Pararhizobium sp. A13: one gene and its partners. The protein of the gene in region 1 interacts with the protein of each later gene in a pairwise test. Links are inferred from orthologs where the notes say so. Each region holds a gene or a part of one and is shown in the gene's direction. Other genes may lie near its edges.

Evidence for each region. The genes of interacting proteins can lie anywhere in the genome.
Region 2: the proteins of dnaQ (region 1) and dnaN interact in binary tests that used the Escherichia coli proteins (3 or more experiments, as listed by UniProt). The link is inferred for Pararhizobium sp. A13 from one-to-one orthologs.
Region 3: the proteins of dnaQ (region 1) and dnaE interact in binary tests that used the Escherichia coli proteins (3 or more experiments, as listed by UniProt). The link is inferred for Pararhizobium sp. A13 from one-to-one orthologs.

What each region holds. Positions count from the first base shown.
Region 1 is NZ_CP149510.1:977,329-984,647, forward strand. Bases 2,475-5,474 are described here. They hold dnaQ (DNA polymerase III subunit epsilon), read left to right. Parts: upstream 2,475-3,620; coding sequence 3,621-4,328; downstream 4,329-5,474. Other genes in these bases: WI754_RS04650 (shikimate dehydrogenase), read left to right, coding at 2,475-3,031; coaE (dephospho-CoA kinase), read left to right, coding at 3,028-3,621; secB (protein-export chaperone SecB), read right to left, coding at 4,383-4,874; WI754_RS04670 (FxsA family protein), read right to left, coding at 4,952-5,464. In the rest of the region: hemE (uroporphyrinogen decarboxylase), read right to left, coding at 1-318; WI754_RS04640 (pyruvate, water dikinase regulatory protein), read left to right, coding at 723-1,547; WI754_RS04645 (Maf-like protein), read left to right, coding at 1,579-2,178; more of WI754_RS04650, read left to right, coding at 2,171-2,474; WI754_RS04675 (Tim44/TimA family putative adaptor protein), read left to right, coding at 5,603-6,301; WI754_RS04680 (murein transglycosylase A), read left to right, coding at 6,314-7,319. UniProt on the Escherichia coli protein: DNA polymerase III is a complex, multichain enzyme responsible for most of the replicative synthesis in bacteria. The epsilon subunit contain the editing function and is a proofreading 3'-5' exonuclease.
Region 2 is NZ_CP149510.1:1,409,727-1,414,766, forward strand. The notes cover bases 1-2,880. They hold dnaN (DNA polymerase III subunit beta), read left to right. Parts: upstream 1-821; coding sequence 822-1,940; downstream 1,941-2,880. Other genes in these bases: rsmI (16S rRNA (cytidine(1402)-2'-O)-methyltransferase), read right to left, coding at 1-561; pmtA (phospholipid N-methyltransferase PmtA), read left to right, coding at 2,203-2,805; WI754_RS06800 (histidine phosphatase family protein), read left to right, coding at 2,814-2,880. In the rest of the region: more of WI754_RS06800, read left to right, coding at 2,881-3,404; pyrF (orotidine-5'-phosphate decarboxylase), read left to right, coding at 3,407-4,099; WI754_RS06810 (right-handed parallel beta-helix repeat-containing protein), read right to left, coding at 4,100-5,040. UniProt on the Escherichia coli protein: Confers DNA tethering and processivity to DNA polymerases and other proteins. Acts as a clamp, forming a ring around DNA (a reaction catalyzed by the clamp-loading complex) which diffuses in an ATP-independent manner freely and bidirectionally along dsDNA.
Region 3 is NZ_CP149510.1:2,701,710-2,707,955, forward strand. Bases 1-4,086 are described here. They hold dnaE (DNA polymerase III subunit alpha), read left to right. Parts: upstream 1-379; coding sequence 380-3,886; downstream 3,887-4,086. Other genes in these bases: WI754_RS13285 (L,D-transpeptidase family protein), read right to left, coding at 3,906-4,086. Outside these bases: more of WI754_RS13285, read right to left, coding at 4,087-5,138; WI754_RS13290 (DNA polymerase IV), read right to left, coding at 5,236-6,246. UniProt on the Escherichia coli protein: DNA polymerase III is a complex, multichain enzyme responsible for most of the replicative synthesis in bacteria. This DNA polymerase also exhibits 3' to 5' exonuclease activity. The alpha chain is the DNA polymerase catalytic subunit.

The sequences.
Region 1 (7,319 bases):
AATATCCGCCGCATCGATCGGATCCATGCGCGGTCCATGCCCTTCCTCGAAGCGAACATTACGCTTCAGCGCATCGGGGATAACAAGGATGTCGGAAAACAGAATGGCGGCGTCAAAACCATACCGCCGGATTGGCTGCAATGTCACTTCGACGGCAAGTTCCGGCGAATAACAGAGATCGAGGAAGCTGCCGGCTGTCGCACGGGTCAGGCGATATTCGGGAAGATAACGGCCCGCCTGCCGCATCAACCAGACGGGAGGAGGTGACAGGGTTTCACCCTTCAACACCTGTAGCACCTTGCGGCTTTTCGCGGTCACGGAAACGTTCTCCCAATATAAAAGAAATCATATATCTAAGGTTTCTATTTCTTAGAGTCGGTGACTATCAAGGATTAAAAGCCATCCGGTCTCTTTCCACATTCGCTGCCGTCTAAAAGGATAATTGAATTGCTTTCGCGATCATTTCCTCGCAAGTGGGGATAATCCAGAAAACAAACAAGGATTCAAATCCTTGGGTCTTGATCGCCGCCCGCGGTTCGATGTGGACAAACGGTGGATGAACGTGACATTTTGTCCAACTATGAGTCTTGTCCACAAGGGCTGAAAATCGGCTTCCCAAGAATCCGGATTGTGAATAACTCGCCGGTTTTCCCCTTGCCTTTGAAAAGCGGCGGCCCTTAGCTGTCGCTGTCCCGGTTTATCAACAACCTCCGGAGAATAGCGTGGAGAACCATAAAAACTATTTCCACCTGCATCTGATCTCCGATTCGACCGGTGAGACGCTGATCGCAGCGGGCAGGGCCGCGGCCGCGCAATTTCAGTCCTCGCATGCGCTCGAGCACGTCTATCCCCTGATCAGGAACCGCAAGCAGCTGATGCAGGTGATGGCCGCGGTCGATGGTGCGCCGGGGATCGTGCTCTATACGGTCGTCGATCGGGAATTGGCCGACATCATCGATGCGACCTGCAAGGAGATGGGGCTGCCGTGTGTCTCGGTGCTCGACCCGATCATCGATCTCTTCCAGTCCTATCTCGGCGCGACATCGCGGCGGCGGTCCGGCGCGCAGCATGTGATGGACGCCGATTATTTCGCACGCATCGATGCGCTCAATTTCACGATGGATCATGATGACGGCCAGATGCCGGCCGATTTCAACGATGCCGATGTCGTGCTGGTCGGCATCAGCCGGACCTCGAAAACGCCCACCAGCATCTATCTCGCCAATCGTGGCATCAAGACCGCCAATATCCCGATCGTGCCCGGCGTCCCGCTGCCGGATCGGTTGATGGAGGCGACCAAGCCTCTGGTGGTCGGACTGATCGCCACCGTTGACCGGATTTCTCAGGTCCGGGAAAACCGCGTGCTTGGAACCGCATCCAACAATTTTCGGGCGGACGAATATGTTGATCGGGCGTCCATCGCGGAGGAGTTGAAGTATGCGCGTTCGCTCTGCACCCGCAACAACTGGCCGATGATCGATGTGACCCGCCGGTCCATCGAGGAAACGGCGGCGGCAATTGTTGCCCTGAGACCGCGGCTGCGCTAAGGCGAGTCCGGTCAATCAGGATATGAAGACAATGGCAGGCTCTCTTGTCCTCGCTTCGGCGAGCCCCTTCCGGCGCATGCTTTTGGAGAATGCCGGCATACGCTTTCAGGCGAGGGCGGCCGAGATCGACGAGCGCGAGATCGAACATCAGGTAGAGGAGCAGCATTCCTCACCGGAAGAGGTCGCGCTCATTCTTGCCGAGGCGAAAGCAAGAAATGTCGGCGAGGCTTTTCCTGAAGACATTATAATAGGCTCGGACCAGACCATGTCGCTCGGCCAGCGTGTCTATCACAAACCGCGAGCTATGGCCGAGGCGCGCGACCATCTTGTTTCGCTGTCTGGCCACACCCACCAGCTGAACAGCGCGATTGTGTTGACGCTGGGCAGGGATATCCTTTGGAAACATGTGTCCTCAGCCCGGATGACCGTTCGGAAACTGGACGCCGGCTTCATCGAGCGGCATCTCGAGCGCGTCGGGCCAAAAGCGCTGTCGAGCGTCGGCGCCTACCAGCTCGAGGGGGAGGGCATTCAGCTCTTCGAGAGAATTGAGGGTGACTATTTCACGATCCTCGGTCTGCCCATGCTGCCGCTTCTGGCGAAACTGAGGGATTTGCGAGTGATCGATGCGTGATTCACGTGAAACATTTGTTAACCATGCCTTCGTCACGGGTTATCCCGTGAAGCATTCCCGCTCGCCCTTGATCCATAGCTATTGGCTGAAGCAGCTCGGCCTGGAAGGAAGCTACCGGGCGCATGAAGTCGCCGCGCAAGATTTTCCGGCTTTCATCGCGTCGCTCAGGAACGGCCAGTCCGGTTTCATCGGCGGCAATGTCACCATCCCTCACAAGGAAATGGCCTTCGCCCTTTCCGACCGGCCGGACACGTTGAGCACCGAACTCGGCGCTTCCAATACCTTGTGGGTCGAGGATAGGTTGGTACATGCGACCAATACGGACGGGCATGGGTTCACGGCGAACCTCGATGAGCGCTCTGCCGGCTGGGATCGATGCGACACCGCGATCGTTCTCGGCGCCGGCGGCGCCAGCCGGGCGGTCATCCAGGCGGTGCGTGATCGCGGCGTCAAGACCATCCATGTGGTCAATCGCACGCAAGCCCGGGCACAGGAACTGGCCGACCGGTTCGGCCCGGCGGTTCATGCGCAGCCGATGGAGGCTCTGCCGGAGGTGATGAAAGACGCCGGCCTTTTCATCAACACCACGTCTCTCGGTATGGACGGATCGGAGGCGCCCGACATCGACTTTACGGTGATGCGGTCCGGCAGCGTCGTGACGGATATTGTCTATGTCCCTTTGAAGACGCCGATCCTGCAGCAGGCGGAGATACAGGGTTTTGCGATCGTCGATGGTCTCGGCATGCTTTTGCATCAGGCAGTGCCCGGATTTGAAAAATGGTTTGGCAAGAGACCGCAGGTCGATGCGACACTGCGGCAGATCATCATCGACGACATGGCGCGACACGCATGATCATTCTAGGGCTGACAGGATCGATCGGCATGGGCAAAACGACCGCCGCGCAAATGTTCGCGGATCTCGGTGTGCCCGTGAACGACGCCGATGCCGCCGTGCATGCGCTCTATCGGGGCGCGGCGGTCGCGGCGATCGAGGCGGCATTTCCAGGAGCAACGTTGGCGGGCGTGGTCGACAGGAAGGAGCTGTCCCGGCAGCTGTCTGAAAATCCGGCGCTGTTCAAGACGCTCGAAGCCATTGTTCATCCGCTCGTGCGCCAGGTGGAACAGGAGTTCCTCGCGCGTCACCGTGCAGAAAAATCTCCGCTCGTCCTGCTCGACATCCCGCTGTTGTTCGAGACGAAGGCGGAAAACCGGGTCGATGCGGTGGTGATTGTCACCTGCGATCCGGAGATCCAGAAGGAGCGGGTGATGAAAAGGCCGGGGATGACGGAGGAAAAATTCGCACTCATTCTCTCCCGCCAGGTTCCCGATGCGGAAAAACGTGCGAAAGCGGATTACATCATCGATACCAGTGGTGAGCTTGATTCGACCCGCGCCCAAGTCGCGGACATCGTCCGGCAGGTGACCAGCCAGAAGAGGCCATGATGCGCGAAATCATCTTCGATACGGAAACGACGGGTCTCGACAACAGGCAGGACCGCGTCATCGAAATCGGTGGCATCGAACTCGACAATCATTTTCCAACCGGGCGGACATTTCATGTCTACATCAATCCCGGCGACCGGAAGGTGCATCCCGACGCTCTGGCGGTCCACGGCATCTCGGACGAGTTCCTCAAGGACAAGCCGGACTTTGCCGGCGTCGTCACCGAACTGCTCGAATTTTTCGGCGACGCCCGCTGGGTGGCCCACAACGCGACCTTTGACATGGGCTTCATGAACGCCGAGTTTGCCCGGCTCGGCCTGCCGGCGATTGCCAATGACCTGGTGACGGACACGCTGGCGCTTGCCCGTCGCAAGCACCCGATGGGCCCAAACTCGCTCGATGCGCTCTGCCGGCGTTATGGGATAGACAATTCGCACCGCACCAAGCACGGCGCGCTGCTCGACTCCGAGCTTTTGGCGGAAGTCTATATCGAGATGATCGGTGGTCGGCAGGCGGCGTTCGGCCTGCTCTCCGGTGAGAGCCGCGGCGGCCAGGCGGTTGAAATCGACGATATCATTGTCGTCGCCGGGCAAAGGCCGCGACCGCTTGCGCCCCGTTTGAGTATCGAGGAAATCGAAGCGCATGCGGCGCTCGTCGCTAAAATGGGTGTAAAGGCCATCTGGGTAAGATACGAGTCCGCCACATGAAAATGCCCGGTCGAAGACCGGGCATCATTTAAATCATATTCTACGAGAACCGGGTCAGTTCGTGTTGGCGGAGACCTGTGCCCGGACTTTCTCTTCAGCCATGCGCTGGGTGAACATCTGGGCAAAATCGATCGGGTCGATCATCAGCGGCGGGAAGCCGCCGTTGCGGGTCGCGTCGGAAACGATCTGGCGGGCAAACGGGAACAGCAGGCGCGGGCATTCGATGAAGAGCAGCGGCAGCATATGCTCCTGCGGGAAGCCGGTGACGCGGAAGACGCCGCCATAGGCGAGTTCGACGTTGAACAGCATCTTGTCGCCATCCTTGGCTTCGGCATTCAGCGTCAGCACGACGTCGAACTCCGCATCCGACAGCGGATTGGCGTTGACGTTGACATTGATGTTGATCGACGGAGCCTTGTCGCGGGCCTGAAGCGAACGCGGCGCACCCGGATTTTCAAACGAAAGGTCCTTGATGTACTGCGCCAGGATGTTCAGGGACGGGCTCTCTGCAGCGCCGCCATTTGGGGTGGATGAGGTATCGGTCATAAGGCCTTTTCCTTCGGACATGAATTTGGTGAGGCCATCTAGCACTTCGCTTCAGGGCTTACAACCCGGAGCGCCTCTTACTTCAGGCGGTCGCGCTCGTTCGGATCGGTGCGGCCGCGGCCATCGGTACGGGAAAATTCGTCTTCGTCGAGGTCGATGACCTGCGGGCCGGATGGTGACCCGCGGGCGGGGTCCGGTCCGCGCGAAAATCCACCCATGCCACCTGTCGTCACGATCGTCAGACGGTTCTTGATCAGCGACCAGCCGAGATCCCTGACGGCCGGAATGAAAAGGAGCAGCCCGATAACATCGCTGATGAAGCCGGGAATGATCAGCAGGAATGCAGCGATCACGATCATCACGCCATGCACGAGCTGCCGTCCGGGGTCGGTGCCGGTCTGCGAGGCCTGCTGAATTTTCCTGAGCACGCCGAAGCCCTGGATGCGCAAGAGAACGGCGCCGGCGATCGCGCTTGCCAGCACCAGCAGCAACGTCACGCCGACGCCGACTTCGCGGCCGACGAAAATGAAGGCGGCGATCTCCGCAAGCGGCATCAAAAGAAAAAGCAGCGGAATGATCAGAGAACGCATGGTGTCCACTTAATGTGAAAGCAGCCTGTCCCCGTTGGACCGGCAATTGCAAAGAAGTGATATAGTCGTTTGAATGATCGTGCCATGCAGACTATATGGGATGATTGCACGGCATGTTAACAGCGGTTCTGGGTGGAAATGGGCTCTTTCGACTTCATCACATTGTTTTTCCTGGTCGCCGCGGTGATCATCTTCCTCCAGTTGCGCAGCGTGCTGGGCAAGAGGACTGGAAACGAACGTCCGCCCGTTGATCCCTATTCGCCCCGCGAGGCGGCCCAAGGCCCGGAAGCAACCGGGAAGGTCGTGCAGCTCCCCCGCCGCGACGGCGCCGGAGAGGACATTTCACGCTATGCCGATATCGATGCCTTCACCAAGGCTGGAACGCCGCTCAACGACGCGCTGCGCCGCATGAGCGATGCCGATCCGAATTTCGACCCGCAGGAGTTCGTCAACGGTGCCAAGATGGCCTACGAAATGATCGTCATGGCGTTTGCCGACGGCGACCGAAAGACGCTCAAGGGTCTTCTGTCCCGGGAGGTCTATGAAGGTTTCGATGCGGCGATTTCCGAGCGCGAAAGCAAGGGTGAAGTCGTCAAATCCACCTTCGTTGGCATCGAGAAGGCCGACATGGTGCATGCCGAGATCAAGGACAGTGAAGCCAACATCACGCTGCGCATCATCAGCCAGCTGATTTCCGCGACCTACGACAAATCCGGTGCCATCATCGATGGAGACGCTGAGGCCGTCTCTGAAGTCAACGACCTCTGGACGTTTGCCCGCGACAGCCGCTCGCGCGATCCGAATTGGAAGCTGATCGCCACCGAATCCGAAAACTGATCGGGACCGGCGATGGATTTCGATTTGCAGCGGGTCGATTTTTCCGGCCTCCCCGGTTGGCGCGACGACAATCCGCTGCCGTTGCTTGGCGCCCTTGAGCGCTGTCGCCATCATGTCGCGACGGTCAAACCACACAAGACGGGTTCGCTCGGTGTCTCGTCCGCCGACCTGATGCAGGCTTATGGGGCGGCCTCGACCGTCGAGATACGGACCGCAGACGCAGCTCGGGCTTTCTTCGAAGATCACTTTGTCCCGTTCAAGATCGTCCGCAGGGACGGCAGGCCCGGTTTCGTGACGGCATTCTATGAACCCGAGGTTCTGGTCAGCACGACGCCGGACAAGACATTTCGCTTTCCCTTCTACCGTCGTCCGGATGATCTTGTTGACGTCGACGATAGCAATCGGCCCATCGGCATGGATCCTTATTTTGCCTTCGGCCAGTTGAAGGATGGCGCCATTGGCGAATATCCGGATCGCAAGGCGATCGAGCAGGGCTTTCTTGCCGGGCGCGGACTGGAGATCGCCTATGCCAAATCCAAGGTCGATGTTTTCTTCGCCCACGTGCAAGGGGCGGCCCGGCTTGTCTTTCCCGACGGGTCGATGAAGCGCGTCACCTATGCGGCGAAGACCGGGCATTATTTTTCCGCGACCGGAAAGCTGCTGATCGAGCGGGGCAAGATCGATGCGGCGACCGTCTCGATGCAAACGATCCGGCAATGGCTGGACGAACATCCGGATGAGGCTGACGAGGTGCTCTGGCACAACCGATCCTTCATCTTCTTCCGTGAGGCGGCGGTTGATGATACCGGTCTCGGTCCGGTGGCGGCGGCCAAGGTGGCGTTGGAGCCCGGCCGCTCGCTTGCGGTCGACCGGCTCATTCATACCTTCGGCGTTCCCTTCTTCATCTCGAGCGACAGCCTGAAGTCCATCGATGGCGGCCGGCCGTTTCGCCGGCTGATGCTGGCGCTCGACACGGGATCGGCGATCGTCGGCCCCGCGCGCGGCGATATCTTTACCG
Region 2 (5,040 bases), 430 kb from region 1 along the record:
CATCAGCGTCGCGGGAACGGTGGCGAGTTCCGCAAGCCTGTCGCGGCGAGCCTTGTCCTTGGAGGGCAGGAAGCCCGCGAAGAGAAAAGCATCGTTGGGAAGGCCCGAGCCGACCAGCGCAGCAAGCGGCGCGGAAGCGCCTGGGATCGGAACAACGCGATGACCAGCCTCGATGGCGATCTGGCCGAGCCGATAGCCGGGATCGGAGACCAGCGGCGTGCCCGCATCGGAGACGAGAGCGACGGATTTGCCCTCGTCAAGCGCGGAGAGCAGTTTCGGCCCGACCTCGTTGGCATTGTGCTCGTGATAGGCATAAGGCCGGTTGACGATGCCATAGCGGTCGAGCAGCACGCGGGTGACGCGGGTGTCCTCGCAGGCAAGCACGTCGGCGCCGGCCAGCGTTTCGAGCGCGCGAAGTGTGATGTCGGAAAGATTGCCGATCGGGGTGGCGACAAGATAGAGCGCCGGTTCCAGCGGGCGGGCGGGCACAGTGACATTGTGCAGCCGGTAGCTCTTGTGCTTCTCGTTTGCCAGTGTTTCGCCCGATGCCTGCTTTTCCAAAATTGCGTACCCTTAATACCGCTATCCGCCGTCAAGCCGGCGTCTGATCTTTATGGGTGAGCGGTCGCGCTTCGGCAAGAGCGGCGAATTCCGGCCGTGGCGAACATTACTGGGGTCCGGCCGCCGTTACCCCTTGCTTTTCACAGCTTGTTTCTGCCATTTTGCCTGTCCACATCTTTCCCGTCCGAAAGCGGGCACTTTTAAAAGTTCAAGCCGGGAGGCGCGGCCCGCCCGGCGATGGTTGAAAGCGGTAGCATCCCATGCGCATTACTCTCGAGCGGTCCAATCTCCTGAAGTCGCTGAACCACGTTCACCGCGTGGTCGAGCGGCGCAACACCATTCCAATCCTCTCGAACGTGCTCTTGCGCTCCGATGGTGCCAGCCTCGAAATGAAGGCGACCGACCTCGATTTGGAAATCACCGAAGCGACGCCGGCACAGGTGGAGCAGGCTGGCGCGACGACGGTTCCGGCGCATCTACTCTATGACATTGTGCGCAAGCTGCCGGACGGCTCCGAGGTCCTGCTGGCGACCAATGCCGAAGGTACGGCGATGACGGTCGCCTCCGGCCGCTCGAAATTCTCGCTGCAGTGCCTGCCGCAGTCCGATTTCCCGGATCTCACCGCCGGAACGTTCACAAATAGCTTCCGCATCAAGGCCACCGATCTGAAGATGCTGATCGATCGCACCCAGTTCGCGATCTCGACGGAAGAAACCCGCTACTATCTGAACGGCATCTATATCCACACGATCGAAAGCAAGGGCCAGCTCAAGCTGCGCGCTGTTGCGACCGACGGCCACCGTCTCGCCCGCGCCGACCTGGAAGCGCCGGCCGGTTCCGAAGGCATGCCGGGCATCATCATCCCGCGCAAGACCGTCAGCGAGCTGCAGAAGCTGGTCGACAATCCGGATGTGGTTGTCACGGTCGAGGTCTCGGATGCCAAGATCCGGCTCACCATCGGCTCGATTATCATGACCTCGAAGCTGATCGACGGCACCTTCCCCGACTATCAGCGCGTCATTCCTACCAATAACGACAAGGAACTGAAGATCGATTGCCAGTCCTTCGCCCAGGCCGTCGACCGCGTGTCCACGATCTCCTCGGAGCGCGGCCGTGCCGTCAAGCTGGCCCTTTCCGACGGGCAATTGACGCTGACCGTCAACAACCCGGATTCGGGAAGTGCGACAGAAGAACTGCCGGTCGGCTATGATAGCGATCCTCTGGAAATCGGCTTCAACGCCAAATATCTGCTCGATATCACCGCGCAGCTTTCCGGCACCGACGCCGTCTTCATGCTCGCCGATCCCGGCTCGCCGACGCTCGTCCGCGACATGGCAGGCGACGACGCGCTCTATGTTCTGATGCCGATGCGCGTCTAGGCCTCACCATCTCAGGTCTGAAGCGACGACCGGACCAGTCTCCGGCCGTTGTCATTTCTGATTGAAGGGCACTCGTTGGTAGCAAGACCATCGCAGCCTTTTTCCGCGCTGGCGGGCAAGTCAGCTGTTGGCATGTTGATTTAGTGACGCGAAACGACTTGTTTTTGTCGCAGTCAGCGACACATAATCAAGTCGTAATTGAAGACGCTGCGCTGCAACGACATGATGTACTGTTCCGGGCGCGGGCGACGTAGTGGTGGAGATGCGTATGAATTTTCGTCTGAAAGAGCGTCTTGGCAAGAAATTCGACGAGGAAATTCGTTTCTTCAAGGGATGGCGGAGCAACATGAAGGCAGTCGGCTCGATTGTGCCGACATCTGGAATAACCGCCCGACGAATGGCAAGTGTCGTCAATCCGCATTCGGGCCTTCCCGTTCTCGAGCTTGGCCCCGGCACCGGCGTCATCACCAAGGCGATCTTGCAGAAGGGCGTGCAGCCGCAGAACCTGGTCTCGGTCGAGTTCTCCACCGATTTCTTTCAGCATCTCGTCAAGGCCTATCCCGGCGTCGATTTCATCAATGGCGACGCCTTCGATCTCGAAAAGACGCTGGGCGCGCGCAAGGACCAGACGTTCGACAGCGTCGTTTCCGCCGTGCCGCTTCTGAACTTTCCGATGCATATGCGTGTATCGCTGATCGAGGATCTGTTGTCGCGCATTCCCGTCGGTCGTCCGGTCGTCCAGATTTCCTACGGCCCGCTGTCGCCGGTCGTCGCCATGCCGGATCGCTATCAGATCTCCCACTATGACTTCGTCGTGCGCAACATTCCGCCCGCGCAATTGTGGGTCTACCGCAAAACCCATTGAGGGCTCCGGTGTTCGGCATCTACGTCACACATCCGCAGGTCCGTATCGACCCGGATGTGCCGGTTCCGTGCTGGGGATTGTCCGAGCTTGGCACAGCCCGATCGGAGATGGCCGCGCGATGCGGTTGGGCAAGACAGCTCACGCGCATTCTGTCGAGCGACGAGACCAAGGCGCTTGAAACCGCGGTAATTCTCGCAAGGCCGGTCGGCATCGACATCGAGGTGCTGGAACATGCGGGCGAGAACGATCGGTCTGCCACTGGCTTTCTGGCACCCGATGAGTTCGAAAAGGCGGCAGACTGGTTTTTCGCCAATCCCGATCAGAGTTTTCACGGCTGGGAGCGTGCCGTCGACGCTCAAGCCCGTATTGTTTCCACGGTTTCGTCCGTGCTCGATAGGCACGATCCGTCGAGGCCGATCGCCTTCGTCGGCCACGGCGGTGTCGGCACGCTCTTGAAATGCCATCTCGCCGGCCTGCCCATCGCGCGCAGCCATGACCAGCCGGGCGGTGGCGGCAATCTCTTTGCGTTTGCCCTTGCGGACCGGTCCCTTGCATGCGATTGGAGGCCGTTTGAGCTCTGGCAAGGATGGCAACAATGACTGTGACCGCGCGCGACCGGCTGATCGTCGGCCTTGATATCCCCACCATCGGCGAAGCCGAGACGATCGTCAAAACGCTCGGTGACGATGTGCTGTTCTACAAGATCGGCTATCAGCTGGCCTTTGCCGGCGGGCTCGAATTCGCCCGCCATCTTGCCAGCGACGGCAAGAAGGTCTTTCTCGACATGAAACTGCTCGATATCGACAACACCGTTGCCAAGGGCGTCGAGAACATTGTCAAGATGGGCATGTCGATGCTGACGCTGCACGCCTATCCAAAGGCGATGAAGGCGGCCGTCGAGGCGGCGCGCGGCTCGGACCTCTGCCTGCTTGGCGTCACCGTGCTGACCTCGATGGATGCGCAGGACGTCATCGACGCCGGCTACCAGCTTGACTCGCAAGCCCTGGTGCTTCGCCGCGCCGAACAGGCACGGGCGGCCGGCATGGGTGGTATCGTCTGCTCGGCCGAGGAAGCCTCGGCGGTGCGCAAGATCGTCGGTCCCGACATGGCGATCGTCACCCCCGGCATCCGTCCGGCCGGCAGCGACAGGGGCGATCAGAAGCGGGTGATGACCCCGGCCGATGCGCTTTCCGCCGGATCGAGCCACCTCGTCGTCGCCCGCCCCATCGTCAAGGCCGCCGATCCCAGGGCTGCAGCGCTTGCCATTCTCGATGAAATGACAGGCGCGCTCTGACTATTCGGCGTTGCCTGTGATCACATTGCTCGGATCGGAGTTGCGAATGAGGGATGCCCCGCCACGGATCAGGCGGTTGCCCGTCACCGTGTTGAACTGCGCGAAATCGAGGGAACTGAGACTGCTGCCAAAGGGATAGGCGGGATTTCGGAAACAGTAGCGCTGGGCGCCATTGCGTGAGTTGAGCCAGACGGCGGGCTTGGCCAGGAAAGCCATCCGATAGGTGAACGTGTTGCCGGAAATCGTGTTGTGCTGAGGCTTCTGGTGCCGGATCGTCCCGCCCTCGCCGCAGTTGCGATAAAGAAAAACGCCGCCGCCGGCCGGATTATCGAAGATGTTTGCGGTAATCACATTGTCAGCGGAGCCGTCGATGGCGATCTGTTCACGTCCGCTCTCGACAGCAAACCGGTTCCCGCTGATCGTGTTTCGCGCCGATTCGGCATCGAGATAGAGGGCTGGTCCATTGCTCTCGCCGGCCAATACGGATTTTTCCAACCGTGTCCCGGTCACCCCGGGACCGACATAGAGCGGAACCCTGCCATCCGCGACAATCGTCAAGCCGGACAGCGCGATACGGGAGGGGGCCGCGGCCTGGGCATGGGCCGTATGATCGGCGTTCAGCGACGACAGGCGCACCTCTTTTGCCTGGCCGTTGGTGCCCAGTCCCTGCAGGCGCAACGCGCCGTTGATGGTGCAGTTGCGCACTGTGACGCCCGAGGGTGCGCTCCAGTCGGCCCCCTTGCCTTTCGTGGAGCGGATGAGCACCGTCGGCTTGCCGAAGTTGATTGTCCCGCGCGATCCGTCAAGCGTCGCGCCCCTGCAATCGAGTGTCACGCCAGACGCCGCTGCGCCGGAGAAGATGAGGCGCTTGGTGATGATGTCTGTGGGCTTGAGCGTCAGGTCGCAACGGACCTCGACCTGTGCGTCCTGTTTCGTTGCCG
Region 3 (6,246 bases), 1.7 Mb from region 1 along the record:
AATCGGAAGACGTCCAGATGCCTCGAAATCCGGAGAGAGGAAATGTTTACCATGCCATTTCCCTCCGCGGACAACTTCCAAACTGCTGCTTGACGCGCGAACATAAATAGAACATAAAAAGAACATAACGAAAAAGGAGCCTTCAAATGACTGACTTTATTCGGGACCTCGCTGCTTTCGCCTCGATCGCCATGTTCGTGGCCAGCTTTTCGATCATCGTTATGGGCATGTGATTTTTTCGCAGCCAGTTGCTTCAGGCTTTCGTCCCTGTGGACAAACGGCGGATGGCCGGGAAAAGCCCGCAGCTGCCAGATGAAATCTGGACATCGAAAGACGGAAACAGGATATCCTGAGCCCTCACGGGAATCGGGGTGCGCAAATGGCGGACGCAACAGGCGACAAGCGACAGGATAGCAGCGTTTCAGGCAACGCGTCGCCGCAATTCGTTCATCTTCGCGTTCATTCGGCATTCTCGCTGCTCGAAGGCGCTTTACCGATCAAGAAGATCATCGGCAAGGCCGTTGCAGACGGTCAGCCGGCGATCGGCATCGCCGATACCAACAATCTGTTTGCAGCGCTCGAATTCTCGCAGAAATGCATGGACGATGGCCTGCAGCCCCTGATCGGCTGCCAGCTGTCGATCGACATGGAGGATGAGGCCGAAGGCGACAAGCGCGGACACGCGCAGCACTTGGCGAAACTTCCGGCGATCGTGCTGATCGCGGCGACGGATGCCGGCTATGTCCGTCTCGTCGATATCGTCAGCCGCGCCTATCTCGGCGGCGAAGGCAACCAGTCAGTCCGCATTGCGCTGTCCTGGCTGCAGGAAGGCGGGACGGAGGGGTTGATTGCGCTCACCGGCGCGTCGGGTGGACCGGTCGACATGGCCCTGAAATCGGGTCATGCAGCTCTGGCTGAGACGCGGTTGAAAACGCTGGCCGCTTTGTTCGGCAACCGCCTTTACGTCGAGCTTCAGCGTCACGGCAAATACGACCGCCGCCACGAAGGGCGGATCATCGATCTTGCCTACAAGCTCGATCTGCCGCTGGTGGCGACCAACGAGCCGTTCTTTCCGTCGCCGGCCGAATTCGAGGCGCATGACGCGCTGATGGCTGTCGCGCACAATGCGATGGTGTCGGATGACAGCCGCTTCCGCCTGACGCCGGATCACTACCTGAAAAGCCGCAAGGACATGGCGGCTTTGTTTGCCGATCTGCCGGAAGCTCTGGAAAACACGATCGAGATCGCCAGGCGCTGCGCGTTTGTCTTGAAGACGCGCGGACCGATCCTGCCGCGCTTCACCGGCGCATCCGATGATCCGAAGGAAGCCGAGCGCGCCGAGGCGCTGGAACTGCGCCGCCAGGCCGTCGAGGGACTGGAAGACCGGCTGCAGAAGCTTGGACTTTCCCCCGGCTACACCGAGGCGGACTATCGCGAGCGGCTCGACTTCGAGCTCAGCGTCATTGAGAAGATGAAGTTCCCGGGTTACTTCCTGATCGTTGCCGACTTCATCAAATGGGCAAAGCTTCAGGATATCCCGGTCGGCCCGGGCCGCGGCTCGGGGGCGGGATCGCTGGTCGCCTATGCGCTGACCATCACCGACGTCGATCCCCTGCGTTTCTCGCTGCTGTTCGAACGCTTCCTCAATCCGGACCGCGTCTCGATGCCCGACTTCGACATCGATTTCTGCCAGGACCGCCGCGAAGAGGTGATCCGCTACGTCCAGCGCAAGTATGGCCGCGAGCAGGTGGCGCAGATCATCACCTTCGGATCGCTGCAGGCGCGCGCCGCCCTACGCGACGTCGGCCGCGTTCTCGAAATGCCCTATGGCCAGGTCGACAAGATCTGCAAGCTCGTGCCGAACAATCCGGCCAATCCGACACCTTTGTCGAAGGCGATCGAGGAGGAGCCGCGCTTCCAGGAAGAGGTCGACAAGGAACCGGTGATCGGCCGCCTGCTCGATATCGCCCAGAAGATCGAGGGTCTCTACCGCCACGCGTCCACCCATGCCGCCGGCATCGTCATTGGCGACCGGCCGCTGTCGCAGCTGGTGCCGATGTACCGCGATCCGCGCTCGGACATGCCGGTCACCCAGTTCAACATGAAATGGGTCGAGCAGGCCGGTCTCGTCAAGTTCGACTTCCTCGGCCTGAAGACGCTGACGGTGCTTAAAGTCGCTGTCGATTTCATCAAGAAGCGCGACATCGAGGTCAAGCTCGAAGCGCTGCCGCTCGACGACCAGAAAACCTACGAGATGCTGTCGAAGGGCGACACGGTCGGCGTGTTTCAGGTGGAAAGTGCCGGCATGCGCAAGGCCCTGATCGGCATGCGGCCGGACTGCATCGAGGACATCATTGCGCTCGTGGCGCTGTATCGTCCGGGTCCGATGGAAAACATCCCGGTCTACAACGCCCGCAAGCATGGCGAGGAGGAGATCGAATCGATCCATCCGAAGATCGATTACCTCTTGAAGGAGACGCAGGGCGTTATCGTCTATCAGGAACAGGTGATGCAGATCGCCCAGGTGCTGTCGGGCTATTCGCTCGGCGAAGCCGACCTTCTGCGCCGCGCCATGGGCAAGAAGATCAAGGAGGAGATGGACAAGCAGCGCGCCCGTTTCGTCGACGGCGCCGTCGCCAACGGTGTGTCCAAGGCGCAGTCTGACATGATCTTCGATCTTCTGGCCAAGTTCGCCAACTACGGCTTCAACAAGTCGCACGCGGCTGCCTATGCTATCGTCTCCTATCAGACCGCCTATCTGAAGGCGCATTATCCGGTCGAGTTTCTGGCAGCGTCGATGACGCTCGACATGTCGAACACCGACAAGATCAACGATTTCCGTCAGGATGCGGCGCGCCTTGGTATCGCCGTCATCCCGCCGTCGGTCCAGTCGTCGTTCCGACGGTTCGAGACGGGTGACAACCGCATCTACTACTCGCTGGCCGCCATCAAGGGTGTCGGCGAGGCAGCGGTCGATCACATCGTCGAGGTGCGCGGCGACGAACCCTTCGCAAGTCTCGAGGACTTCTGCCTCCGGATCGATCCGAAGCTTCTCAACCGCCGCGTCTTCGAAAGCCTGATCTGCGCCGGCGCCTTCGATTGTTTCGGCTACGACCGCGCCGAACTCGTGGGTGGTCTCGACCGCATCCTCGGTTTTGCGCAGATCGCCCAGGCGAACAAGGTCAGCGGCCAGAGCGACATGTTCGGAGCAGGCGCAGCCACCGGGCCAGAAAAGATCAGCCTGCCGGCCTATGCGCCCTGGCTGGCGTCGGAAAAGCTGCACCGCGAGTTCCAGGTGCTGGGCTTCTATCTCTCCGCCCATCCGCTCGACACCTATAACGACCTGCTCGCCAAGATTCGCGTCCAGACCTTTGCCGATTTTGCTGCCTCCGTGAAAAAAGGCGCGACCGCCGGCCGGCTTGCGGGAACAGTGACCTCCAAGCAGGAACGCAAGACCCGCACCGGCAACAAGATGGGCATTATCGCGTTCTCCGATTCCACCGGCCAGTTCGAGGCGGTGCTCTTTTCCGAGGCGCTCAACCAGTATCGCGACCTGCTGGAGCCAGGCAAATCGCTGGTGATGACCGTACAGGCCGAAGAGCGGCCCGAAGGCATTGGCTTGCGCATCCAGACGCTGCAATCTCTGGAGGAGCGCTCGCTGCAGCTGCAGAAGGCGCTCAGGGTCTATGTCCGCGATTCCGGCCCCCTGCGCTCCGTCGCTACACATCTGAACATGCGCGGCGACGGCCTGGTGTCCTTCATCGTCATCAAGGACAATGGCCAGCGCGAGATCGAGGTGGAGCTCAGCGAGAAATACCGGATCTCGGTCGAGATCGCAGCCGCGCTCCGAACAGCGCCCGGCGTGATCGACGTCGAACTGGTGTAACGGAAAGCCGCAATGCGGCTCAGGATTTCGGCGCCACGTGCGTGATCGTCACGAAATCCGTGCCGTCGCCGGTTTCCTGTCCAAGGCCCATGTCGGATATGGTCAGCGACGATCCCTCGGTCAGCAGCTGGTTGATCCGCTGGCGTGTATCGTCCGGAATGGTGATGCGGCCCATCGTGCGCTGGACGGCATTGAACGCCATCGCATCCTCTTCCAGGGTGATGCCCAGCCGTTTCTTCATCGGGCCGGGCAGGGCGTTGTCGAGCGTCATGGCGAACCACTCGCCCTTGCCGGTCGAGGTGTCGATGTTCTGGAACTGCAGGAAATGCGTGCCGAGCGCGATCTCGGACTGCGCGATCACCACGGACGTTTCGAACAACGGCTCGAAATTGCGACGAACGAGAAGCTGGCCGTTCGGCGGCTTGCCCTTGCCGGCCTTGGCATAGAGGGCTTCCACAAAGGCGGGCGTCATCCTGCCGTCGATGGCGAGCTTTTCCGCCGTCTGGAAGGCCTTGATGGCCTCCACGGTCTGCATGCCCGCATAGCCGTCCGGGATTCCGGCGGCATAGCCGAGTTGATTGAGCAGCGTCTGGACATCGTGCGTGATTTCCCGCTGGCCGCGATGGGTAATCAGCATGCGGATCGGCGGTTCCCGTCCGGTTTCGACCGCCGCCGTTTGGGCCGGTTCCGCCTGAATCGTGGCGACTTCAACCGTTTTCATATGAACCTGCGAGACGCTGGGCCGCAGCGTGACATCCGAAAGCAAAACGGGTTCTACGACTGCCGGCTGAAAGAGGAAGGGATCGGCAATGGCAACCGGCGTCAGCTGGCGATCGGAGATCAGCACATGCAGGCCGCGCTCGGTCATCTTGAACAACTGTTTGGCGAAATCGTCCGGCAGGCGCACACAGCCGTGCGAGGCAGGATAGTCCGGAACGTGATTCGACGCATGCAGAGCGATGCCCGACCAGGTCAGGCGCTGCATGAAGGGCATCGGTGCGTCCGAATAGATGTTCGACCTGTGGAAGCGGCGCTTTTCCAGAATGGAGAAGATGCCGGTCGGCGTCGAATGACCGGCCTTGCCGGTCGAGACGTTGGAGGTCGCAACCACCGTGTCGCCATCATAGACGACGAGCGACTGCTGGTCCTTGGAGACGACGATCTGCAGCGGGGCCTGTGCGCCGGCCGCAAGCACGGTGCTGGCGGACATGGCGAGAGCAAGGCCGATGCCAAATGTAAGACGCAAAACCATGGATACATCCGGACGCATTCAACGAACGATGACCCTAGCCTGAGAGATTTAAAGAAACTTTGCTGTTCCGGCTGGAACACGCGCAGAGTTGCATTGGCTATTTTCCGCGCCGGCCCTTGCCGAACGTGTAGCCGGTCTCGACCGTCGCCTTGCCGAACTTGTCGCGCAGCACGTTGATCGCCGCTTCCGCCGCCGCGCGGCGCGTCGCCTGGGCATCCACAAGGTCGGGCGGGTCGGCAAGGCCGGTGTCGGAGAGATCGCTGACGCCGATGCCGATCAGGCGGAATTTCGTGCCGTCGGTTTCCCTGTCGAGAAGCTGCATGCCGGTGCGGAAGATGCGGTCGGCCAGCCGGGTCGGGCTGTCGAGGCGGCGGTTGCGTGTCCGGATCTTGAAGTCGGCGGTCTTCAGCTTCAGCACGACGGTCTGGCCGGCGATATCGGCTTTCCTCAGCCGATGCGCCACCTGCTCGCTCAGCCGGCGCAGATGCGAAACCAGGGCGTCATAGTCGCAGAGATCGTCGTTGAAGGTGGTTTCCGACGAAACGCTTTTCGCTTCACCGTTGATTTCCACCGTGCGCTCGTCCTGGCCACGCGAGAGACGATAGAGGCGCTGGCCCATCGTGCCATAGCGCTTCATCAGCTCAGTTTCTTCCATCGTCTGCAACTGGCCTATGGTGCGGATGCCGTCGCGCTCCAGCGTCGTGGCAAAGGCCTTGCCGACACCCCAGATCAGCGTGACTGGCTTCTCCCTCAAGAAGTCCAAAGCCTCGGCAGCGCCGATGACCGAAAAGCCGCGCGGCTTCTGCAAGTCGGAGGCGACCTTGGCGAGGAACTTGCAATAGGAGAGGCCGACCGAGACGGTGATACCGATCTCCTGTTCGACGCGGCGGGCGAATTTTGCAAGCGTCCGGGCAGGGGGATCGTGATGCAGCCGCTCCGTTCCCTTGAGCTCAAGGAAGGCTTCGTCGATCGAAAGCGGTTGCACGAGGGGCGTCAGCTCCTGCATCAGCGTGCGCACTTCACGCCCGACCCGGACATATTTTTCCATGTCCGGCTTGATGACGATGGCCTGCGGGCAGGCCTCCAGCGCCTTGAACATGGGCATCGC